One region of the Paenibacillus sp. FSL R5-0914 genome, then DNA from elsewhere that is predicted to be linked to it. Evidence: a T-box and tRNA genes for the amino acid it is inferred to sense, from the RefSeq annotation. Region 1 holds a T-box; the other holds one or more tRNA genes.
What was found. A T-box is a leader RNA that pairs with one kind of tRNA and senses whether it is charged. The one in region 1 lies ahead of metG (methionine--tRNA ligase), so its partner is inferred to be a tRNA-Met.
Positions count from the first base shown of each region.

Region 2: it encodes a tRNA-Met, which carries the amino acid that the T-box ahead of metG (methionine--tRNA ligase) is inferred to sense. The anticodon was not compared.

Region 1 covers NZ_JBBORH010000007.1:19,591-24,747, forward strand. The annotation lists gene MKX60_RS31535 (glycoside hydrolase family 38 N-terminal domain-containing protein) at 1-586, shown strand, start outside; gene MKX60_RS31540 (hypothetical protein) at 844-990, opposite strand; gene metG (methionine--tRNA ligase) at 1,061-2,707, opposite strand; T-box leader at 2,752-3,013, opposite strand; gene MKX60_RS31550 (DUF4362 domain-containing protein) at 3,142-3,618, shown strand; gene htpG (molecular chaperone HtpG) at 3,644-5,157, opposite strand, start outside.
Region 2 covers NZ_JBBORH010000001.1:2,596,215-2,601,371, forward strand. The annotation lists gene MKX60_RS11355 (ABC transporter substrate-binding protein) at 412-1,899, shown strand; gene MKX60_RS11360 (hypothetical protein) at 2,012-2,176, shown strand; tRNA gene MKX60_RS11365 (tRNA-Met) at 2,259-2,335, shown strand; tRNA gene MKX60_RS11370 (tRNA-Ile) at 2,380-2,453, shown strand; gene MKX60_RS11375 (HNH endonuclease signature motif containing protein) at 2,996-3,400, shown strand; gene MKX60_RS11380 (hypothetical protein) at 3,497-3,880, opposite strand; gene MKX60_RS11385 (hypothetical protein) at 4,314-5,009, shown strand.

The sequences.
Region 1 (5,157 bases):
TTATGGAAAAGTTCAATTGACCTATCGCGTGAATGGTTGCAGTCACTATTCCTTACTCGTCACCGTATACGGTGATCGCGCACGTGCTGATGTAGCCGTACGCATGCATAAGGAAAGTGTATGGGATCCAGAAAATGTGTACATTTCACTTCCGTTTGGGAGTGCTTCCGCTGCTGGGCAAGATGCGCTGTGGATAGAAAAGACAGGCGCAGCCTTACGTCCACGAATTGATCAATTGCCTGGATCCTTAGCAGATTTCTATTGTGTCGATGAAGGTGTAGCTTTTGTCCGTGACACACGTGGTGTTGCCATTGCGATGCCAGATACACCTCTCATCCAACTCGGCTCCTTAGACTATGAGGATCGACTATTGAGCGGACACCCTGGACTCGCGCATGATCCAGCCCATCTCTACTCATGGCCCATGAATAATTATTGGGAAACGAACTTTAAGGCGACACTAGGTGGATTCTATGAATTCCGTTACTACATCGCTTGGGGGGATGAGCTTAATACGTCAGAAGTAGCATTAGAGGCTTGTAAGAGTATGAACGCGGGTATCCTTGCATGGAGAACAAGTAAGTAAGAGAATAATCATATTATCAGTTAGACGAATCACAAAGTCTTCCTCGAGAAGTACGGATTGAATAAGATTTGGAAGCATTTTAGACTTTCACATGAGGTCGCCTCTTTCTGTTACAGAGTCATTTGATGGTACAAATGATTCCACAAAAAAAGGCGTCCTTTTTGCTATGCTGTGATGTAATTTATTGGTTAATCAGCAGGGATGTTTTTATATAAATGTTCATTCTTTAGTAACCTCTGTAGAAAATAATAAATCTATTAAATCTCTTGCGTATACCCAACGTTAACTCTTAGTCCACCTGAGAAGTCAGGATAGAGAGAATCAGCCCATTCATAGACTTCTCGGGTAGAGTCCAATATTTTATTTGCTTCCTTGTAATGCTCATTAATCCATTCGATATCCATTCGGAAACCTCCTCTTTTTGGAGTTCGTGAAAGGGTTAAGGATCCTGCCCGGAGCTTGTCTTAACCATTCCTATTTATTGACTTTTTGTTGTTCTAATCTTTGCTCTTCTTCTTTAATTTGACTTATATCAATTCGTTCAAACAACAATTGCAAATCAGTTACCTGTTGATAAGGGGGAACCGAGCGGGGCTTCCAATTCGGTAGTTCAAGCGATAAGAATCCCCTGATCTTCTCACAAGAAAACGGTAGAAACGGATGCAGCAAATTCGCCAAATTAGCTATAATCTGCACGCATGTATATATTGTAGAACCACAGGACTCCTGATCTTCTTTTACCTGAATCCAAGGTTTTTGCCGATCAAAATACTGATTTGCCTTACGTACATAAAAGAAAATATACTCGAGCGCATCCTTCAAATCTCCCGCTTCAATTAGGCGTCCTGACTCCAGATACAAGAGGTCAATGTTGTCGCTCCACCCCTTATCTAACTTTCCACTTGGCACGATCCCTTCATAAAACTTCTCTACAAAAGCCAATGAGCGATTCACAAAGTTACCAAATGCTCCAAGCAGCTCACCATTATGACTATAAATAAACTCTCTCCAGGAAAAATCCGTATCCCGCTTCTCAGGCCCGTTGGCAATTAAGAAATAACGAATAGAGTCAGGATGATACCGCTCTAGAATATCAGGTACCCAGACTGCCCAATTACGGCTAGTGGAGAACTTCTGCCCTTCAAGGGTTAAATATTCGCTGGATATAATCCGATCCGGTAAATGTAGTTCTCTTGCTCCTAATAAGACGGCTGGCCATATCAGGGTGTGAAAAGGAATATTATCTTTACCATGGACATAATAAGCGGTGATGTCCTCTTGTTCCTCTGACCAAAAATCCTCCCAGCTCCGCCCAGACTGTGCAGCCCACTGCTTACTGGCTGATAAATAACCACTTACCGCCTCAATCCAAACATAAATCTTCTTGTCTTCAAATCCAGCTATAGGAACATCTACACCCCAAGATAAGTCTCTTGTTACCGCGCGGTCCTGCAGTTCTTCTTTTAAATAACGTTTGGTCAGTTTTATTGCATTTTCCCTCCAGTGTACTGCTTCCTCTACATATTCCGTTAATTCAGATTGAAATTTAGATAAGCTAAGATAAAAATGTTCTGTCGGTCGTTCTGACGGTGTATTCCCACATAATTTACAGACTCTGTCCAATAAATCGGCAGGGTCTAGAATCGTAGAACAATAATCGCATTGATCTCCACGCGCCCGCTGGCCACATACTGGACAAGTCCCTTCCACGTATCTGTCTGGCAAAAAGCGCTGATCCACCTCACAGTAACATTGCGCAATGGTTTTTTTATATAAATGACCATTCTCTAGTAGCTTCGCAAACAAATCTTGCACAACCTTATGATGCTGCTGTTGATCCGTTCTAGTATAAAGATCATAACTAAATCCCAGCTGTTCAAAACACTGCAGAAACTCTTCGTGGTATCGACTGGCAAAAGCTTCGGGTGTGATCCCTTCATTAGCAGCTTGAACCGCTACAGGTGTGCCATGACAATCGCTGCCTGACACATATAAAACGTTATCCCCCTTGCTGCGAAAATAGCGTGCCAGCACATCCCCAGGCAACACACTTGATAATCTTCCAAGATGTAAAGATCCATTCGCATACGGCCAAGCACCACCTATAAACACATTACTCATTAACCTTCTCCTCCTTTTTTTAGACAACAAAAAAACTCCCATCCACAAAGGACGAGAGTTCTACTCACGTGTTACCACCTAATTTTATAAATGCCTCATGACATTTACCTCTTCAGGTACGACGTTAATAAACGTTTATACCCTAGCACTGTAACGGATGCAGGTTCCGGCGCAGCCTACAACCCAAAAGGTTTCGATGCGCAGCTCTGAGACCATATTCCCAAGGTTTTTCTTTACTCCTTTTCAGCGACCGGAGCTCTCTGTAGAAAGAATTGCCGTGGTACTCTTTCTCTTCTTTGCCTTTAAATATTCAAGTTACTGGAAATGATACTTAATTTTCTGTTTATTGTCAATGTGAAACATCAAGCTCACTGTAACTTTTTCAATTAATTTTCGTCTTTTATATAAATAAGTTACAAGGAGGAGGTCCTTCAATGAAAAAAGTAAACTTGCTTATACTCTCTGTTCTTTTACTAGCAGGGGTATGGGGTTGTTCCGATAATAAGGTTAATTCTGTTCCCAAAAGTGAACCCTATACTTCCGAAAAAGCCATCAGTAGAGGGGATATTGTTTCTTTTGAAAAAGTGTACAACCTCGATAAATTTGAGCAATTTATAACTAATCTCTCCAGCAAAAAAGCAGACAATATACGAGTTACAAGTTACACAGATGAGGGCGATCCCATATTTAAGGATTTGAAGTTTGATGGCAATGTAATTAGTTATAGCTACGATACCTCTAATGATGCATTCGGTGGAAGCAACACAGGAGTCAGAACCGATACCTGCTCCGAAGTGACGAGTAAAAAAAACACACAAAGTGAAATAATCTATTCGATCAGCGGTTGCACAAATAATGACTCTGAAATCGATTACTACCTTTTCCGCACAAAAAAAGCCACCCAATCGTAATACGATAGGATGGCTTTTCTAATATCTATTTCATGATTTTGCAAATATCATTAGTGAATTGAACAGGATCACTAACCTGTAGACCTTCGATCAACAGTGCTTGGTTGTACAGCAGGTTCGTGTATAAACCGAGCTTCTCTTTATCGTTCTCAGCTGCTGCTTTCAAAGACTGGAAGACTTCGTGATGGATGTTGATTTCGAGTACCTTATCCGCTTGAACCTCTTGCCCATTCGGCATCGATTTCAGGATTTTTTCCATCTCGATTGTCAGTTCACCTTCAGCAGAGAGGCATACCGGATGAGTCTTCAAACGTTTGGAAGCTTTAACATTCTTCACTTTGCCGGACAAGATGTCCTTCATCGCTTCAAAAAGCTCCTTGTTTTCGTTCTCTTCCGCTTCCGTTGGCTTGTCCGCTTCGTCTGCTTCGATACCCAGATCACCACTGGATACGGATTTAAATTCTTTTTCTTTATAAGACATGATCATCTTGATCGCAAATTCATCAATATCATCAGTGAAGTAGAGAATTTCATACCCTTTATCCGATACAAGCTCGGTTTGTGGGAGCTTTTCGATTCTGTCGATCGACTCTCCGGATGCATAGTAGATGTACTTCTGATCTTCTGGCATTCTTGATACATATTCGTCCAGTGTTACCAGCTTCTTCTCCTTGGAGGAGTAGAACATCAGCAAATCTTGAAGTGTATCTTTGTGCATTCCATAATCGTTATACACACCAAACTTAAGCTGTCTGCCAAAAGCGTTATAGAACTGCTCGTATTTCTCTCTTTCATCCTTCAGCAAGCTTTGCAGTTGACTCTTCACTTTATTCTTAATGTTCTTAGCGATCAGAGTCAGCTGACGGTCATGCTGGAGCATTTCTCTGGAGATGTTCAGCGAAAGATCCTCTGAATCTACCATACCTTTTACAAAGCTAAAATAGTCAGGCAGCAGATCCGCACATTTGTTCATGATCAATACACCATTGGAATAGAGCTCAAGACCTTTTTCATATTCCTTTGTGTAATAATCAAATGGTGTATTTTCTGGGATAAACAAGATCGCATTATACACTACAGCACCATCTGCACTGATATGAATATGTTTAAGCGGCTTATCGAAGCCGTAACGTTTCTCTGCATAGAAGTTATCGTAATCTTCTGTAGTCAGCTCGTTTTTGTTCTTCCGCCAGATTGGCACCATACTGTTCACGGTTTGTTCTTGAACAACTTCCTCGAACTCGTTCTCTGTGCCTTCTTTTGGCTTCTGCTCCTTCACGTCCATTTTAATTGGGAAACGAATGAAGTCAGAATATTTTTTAATGATGGATTTCAGGCGATACTCTTCCAAATATTCATCGTATTGATCTTCTTCGGTATTCTCTTTAATCTTCAAAATCACTTCAGTACCTACAGAATCCTTCTCGACAGGCTCGATAGTATAGCCATCAGCACCCTTAGACTCCCATTTAAAGGCCTCGTCGCTACCAAGCGCCTTACTGATCACAATTACGTCATCTGCTACCATAAACGCAGCAT
Region 2 (5,157 bases), on a different contig from region 1:
TCTTAGAGGAATTGGCACTATAGTTGCACTTTGTGCAATTATAATCAGCCTAGTATCCACCGAAACCTTCTAGTAACGGTTTTTAACTGTACAGAGTGCAATTAAAAGGAAAAATAAAATAAATGTAGCTCTAATAGTTGCAGAAAGTACAACTATCCAGTCGTGGAGGGTAGGATTGTGTCGGTCAGCGGAGATGTAGCAAGTGAGCAAGTGTGAGTGGGAAAGTGGAGATTGTGTATCTGCAAAAGTTCCTAGTAACATTTTTATGAGAATAATATGAAGAAATCGTAGTATAACTTTAAACGTCCTGTAACTTCCCCTCTTGATTAAAGCTTTATACTGTTACTAGGATTATGGATTATTTATCCATAAGATGTAGAAGAATCAAGTATTTTATAGGAGGATATAATAATGAATCATATAAACAATAATAAACGGCTGTGGCGCCGCTGGTTAAGCCTTGGGGTATGCGCTGCGCTGATACTACCACTAATCTCTGATGGGTGGAATACGGCTTGGGCTGAGCCTTCTAAGGCTTCAGTGGAGCAACGTGTATTGCGTATTGGGAGTCTATGGTCTGGGGAGGACGATTCGTTTTTTCGTCAGCAGTTTACGGATATGTATGAGTTGCAGCATCCAGAAATCAAATTGGAGATTATTCCCGCTATAGATACGAATGACCTTCGGTACAATAACACCTCCTCAGACGCAAGCTCTGACAATTTGGAAAATATCCGGGCGATTATGGGCGGGGATAAGCCTGTTGATGTGATCGTCGGTGATAGCGCATTAGTGAAGAGTTTGGTGGATCATAATCTTGTCCAATCGCTGGAGCCGCTTATAGCGCGTGATCAGTATGATTTAAGCAATATGGCGCCTACGATGCTGAATGGAGTTCGTGAACTGGGTAGAGGAAGTCTTTTTGCGTTGGCACCGATCTTCTCGTCTAGTGCGCTTTTTTATAATAAGGAAATCTTTGATGCTGCTGGTGTGGGCTATCCAACGGACAAGATGACTTGGAATGAACTGTTTACGCTGGCAGATAAGGTGACGAAGAAGTCATCTAATAAAGAAACTCGGATATACGGGTTCTCGATGAACCGTTACTTAAGTGATCCATTCTGGGATATGCAGAGCTATGTCGCACCGCTAGAACTTACGATGTACGATAATAAGGGTCAGCACATGACTGTAAATACCACACAGTGGAATCAGGCTTGGACTACTTACAGCCAGTTGGTTAAGAAACAAATTGTACCTGAGTTAAATGGGTTGGATTTTGCAGGAACAGAAGGGAATGCCTACAGTCCAATCCAAGGCGATCTGTTCCTCACAGGAAAAGCAGCAATGGTCGTTGGAGAATATGGTTATCTCAATGAACTGGCGGGAGTGGCCCGTAATGCTGCTAAGATCAAAAATTACAGTCCCATCAAATGGGGAGTGGTTACTGTACCTACCTTTCAGGAAAAACCGGATGTTGCCATTGGAACATGGCTTGGTAATATGATGGCTATTAGTTCTACGGCTACTAATAAGGAAGATGCCTGGGATTTGATTAAGTTCGTCAACAGTAATGAGGTTGCGAAAATTAAAGCCCATAACAAGAGTGAACTGACTTCCCGTAAGGATTATATTACCGCTCAGACCCCTTCTGTAAATTTGGAAGCTTTTTATACGCTTAAGCCTTTACCTGCAACGGATCCTTTATTGATCAGTTTACAGATGCAGAAGCCTGGGATTAGCCGAATTAGTGATGTTGGACGTCAATTATTCATTGATGTTTATCAGGGTAAGAAAACCGTCGAGAATGCACTCAAAGCCTGGGAGAAGCAAGGGAATACCATGCTGGATACACTTGAAAAAGATCCCACGGTCTATTTTGACTCGATCGGTGAATGACTCTGGAATATGCCCTTAGCCACCAGTTTTCTGGTGGCTTATTTTGTGGAACTTGGGCATGATAAGTTCAGAGCGGTGTATCATAAATTTGCGAAAAGGAGAAGAGGGCATCATGAATTGGATATACTTCGCGAAACTGTTCAGGACCAGATTTCAAGCAGGTTGTTTGGCTAAAAGATTGGAGCAAGATGGCTGGATTTACGGTTATCATGACCCGCGTTTTGTAGAAATTTATCGATCCCGTAAGGGAAGGTACGGGGTTAGATTTCTGCCTTGAGAACTTTTATAAATTCTTCCTTGACGTAGACCCAATTTGTAATGTATATTATTTATTGTCGCTGTTTGAATATTTTTTCTGACGCGGGGTGGAGCAGCCCGGTAGCTCGTCGGGCTCATAACCCGAAGGCCGCAGGTTCAAATCCTGCCCCCGCAACCAATTTATTTACAACAGCAATTCTACATTCGGATATTTTTAGATCCGGGCCCTTAGCTCAGTTGGTTAGAGCGGTCGGCTCATAACCGATTGGTCGGGGGTTCGAGTCCCTCAGGGCCCACTTATCAAAAACCCTTACTTTGTAAGGGTTTTTTGCTGTCTACAGGATTAGTGATATAAAGAAAATAGGATGGGGAAAGACCAGAATTTTGCGCTTGCTAACGGATTTGCTAACGGAAATTATTTTTCTGCAGTTTCGAGCTGTTTTTCAGCGTATTTATTCAGTTCTGCTTCAATTTTGTCAACGGCCTCTTCCTGCATGATTGGGAGTAGGTGTGAGTATCGTTTGTTGAACAACGCTGGAGTCATACCCAGTGGTTCAGCAGAGCGAAGGCAGTAACAAGCGTTGCTTCCCAAATCATTGCAAACGGATCTCTGGTGTTGGATGCCATCAAGCTGACTGACGACAAGATGAATGCTAATATGGCTATCCCTAAGATGCTGGAGGGATGATTGATGTTTCGATACAGTTTGGAGCACAAGGAATTTATCAGCACCAACATTCATGGACGATATGTTCTGGAATTGACTTCAATGTTTAATGAGAAGTTCGAAGTGTAGATCCAGCCTTCGCAAATGCGAGCCTTTATCAAAAATAACGGGTTGAAGAGCGGAATCGATGCCAGGATCAAACTAGGTAGCGTTCCACCCAATAAGGGAAAGAAGAAGTTATGGACCGGTGGCGAGGATACTCAATTCAAGAAGGGCCATAAGCCGCACAATTATGTTCCTGTAGGCTCTGAGAGGGTTAACGGGGATGATTATGTAGATATAAAGATTGCTGATCCGAATATGTGGCGCGGGAAGCACCTACTAATTTGGGAGCAGCAATGCGGGCACGCCGTTCCGTGGGGACATGCTGTCATATTCGGGGATGGGGACAGGCGAAATTTCGATTCGGATAATTTGATTCTGGTTACCCGCGGACAGCTGGCCATCATGAATAACAGAGGGTTTATTCAAAAGGATGCTGAGCTCACGAGGACCGGTATTATTTTGGCTGGGTAAAGGTGCTGAACTTATTGAAATGCACCTGCAGTAAGACTGGAATTGGGAGGGGCATGAAAGTCAGCCTCATGAAGATGAATGAGGCCGATCAAACCATTACCCATAAACTGTTGCAGTAGCGTTAATAGGACCACCTACAATAAATTCATTAGCTGTATCCGCGTAACCGAATACTTGGATAACATGGTGGCCTGGAGTTACATTCGACACTATCGTTGAAAAAGTAATCTGTTGGGATTCGTTCACGGCCTCAATCATCGTTTGTCCCGTAAGCACACCATCAAGGTAGACTTCAAAAGTTGCAACAACTGAATTAGTGGGTGGATCGGAACCAATACACGAAAGAATGTTTAGAACGTTTATTGGTGTTGCTACGAATATACCAAACTCGAGTAATAACCCCGGTACGGTAGTAAGAGAGATTCCAGTGTCGTCCAAATTCGTAAGCAGAGAACTATTAAAGTTGATAACACTAAGCATTTTTGTTCCTCCTTCTTTTAGTTATATAAAATAATATGTTTGGATATGAAAAAAAGAGTGGTTAAAACGGAAAAGAAAAATATCAAAACGCAACCTAGGTTGAAGTAGAGAGCTTTTGGCGAGGTCCGGGTGACCCTGAGAAAAAGGGAAGAGGAGAAGACAGATATACAGTGCAGATAAGTGTATGGAATGCGGAAAACCCATCGAATATGAGCCTGAATACTGTTGCGATGGACGGGAGTGCGGATGCAGGGGCTTGCCTATTGAACCACCATTATGTAATACCTGCTGGGATAAGTTCTTGATAAATAAGGGAGGAGGAGGGAGTTATGACAATCAGAGCATTAACGAATCGTCATAAGTGGTCCTTATTTTCATTAGTTGATTTCCGATATATAGTAATATAGGGAAATAAGTACTGAGGAGAAATAAGATGACAAACTCAACGATCAAGAAGTACAAAAACATTGAAAGCTACTTTAAAGAGGAATTTGGAATAAAGATGATTTCATGGAAAGGAATAACAATAAAGGGGTTAGAAGCAGCCAAGAAAAATTTGCTGGATAAGGAAGTTAGTGAGCTTAGAGTACTGAAATCCGATGCCAGTTCGTTAAGTGAGTGGATTAAAACTTTAACAATCTTATTCACGGTTTTGGGTCTTGTTTTTACAATGGTTGCAGGAGTAATTACTAATACTAATCAGAGTTACGACAACATTGATAACTCTATAACCGATGCTGCTAGAGATATGACTATAGAACAAATCAAAGAAGCTAATGTTCCTAATCTAAAAAATAAACAAATCGCCAACGCTTATGATGAAGCGGCAAAGATTAAGCGTGAAAGAACTGCTGATACTTACTTTTTAACCGCTGTAATGTATCTTGTTTTTATTATATTTATTTTAATATGTTTAATGTATTTCAATTTCATGGCAAAAAAAATTTTTGCTATGAATAACATCATTAATGAAGCTATAGAGGAGAAAAAGGAAATACTTCATATTGTAAAGGAATTAAAAAGAGAAGATGATGCACGTAATAAAGAAATCGAAGCTGAGACGGCAAAAGAGAAACTTAGAATTGTAAAACTGAGACAAGAACGTCTTGATATGAAATATAAAAAATAGCCGCTTTTTGACCGTTATTTGACCGCACATTGACCGTTCATTTGGCTTTGATCATGATATATTTGTATTGTGAAAATTAGGCGAGAGTGACACGCACGGCTACAGAAATGTAGCAGTAACCGGGGCGTACCTCCTCTCGCTTTTTGTA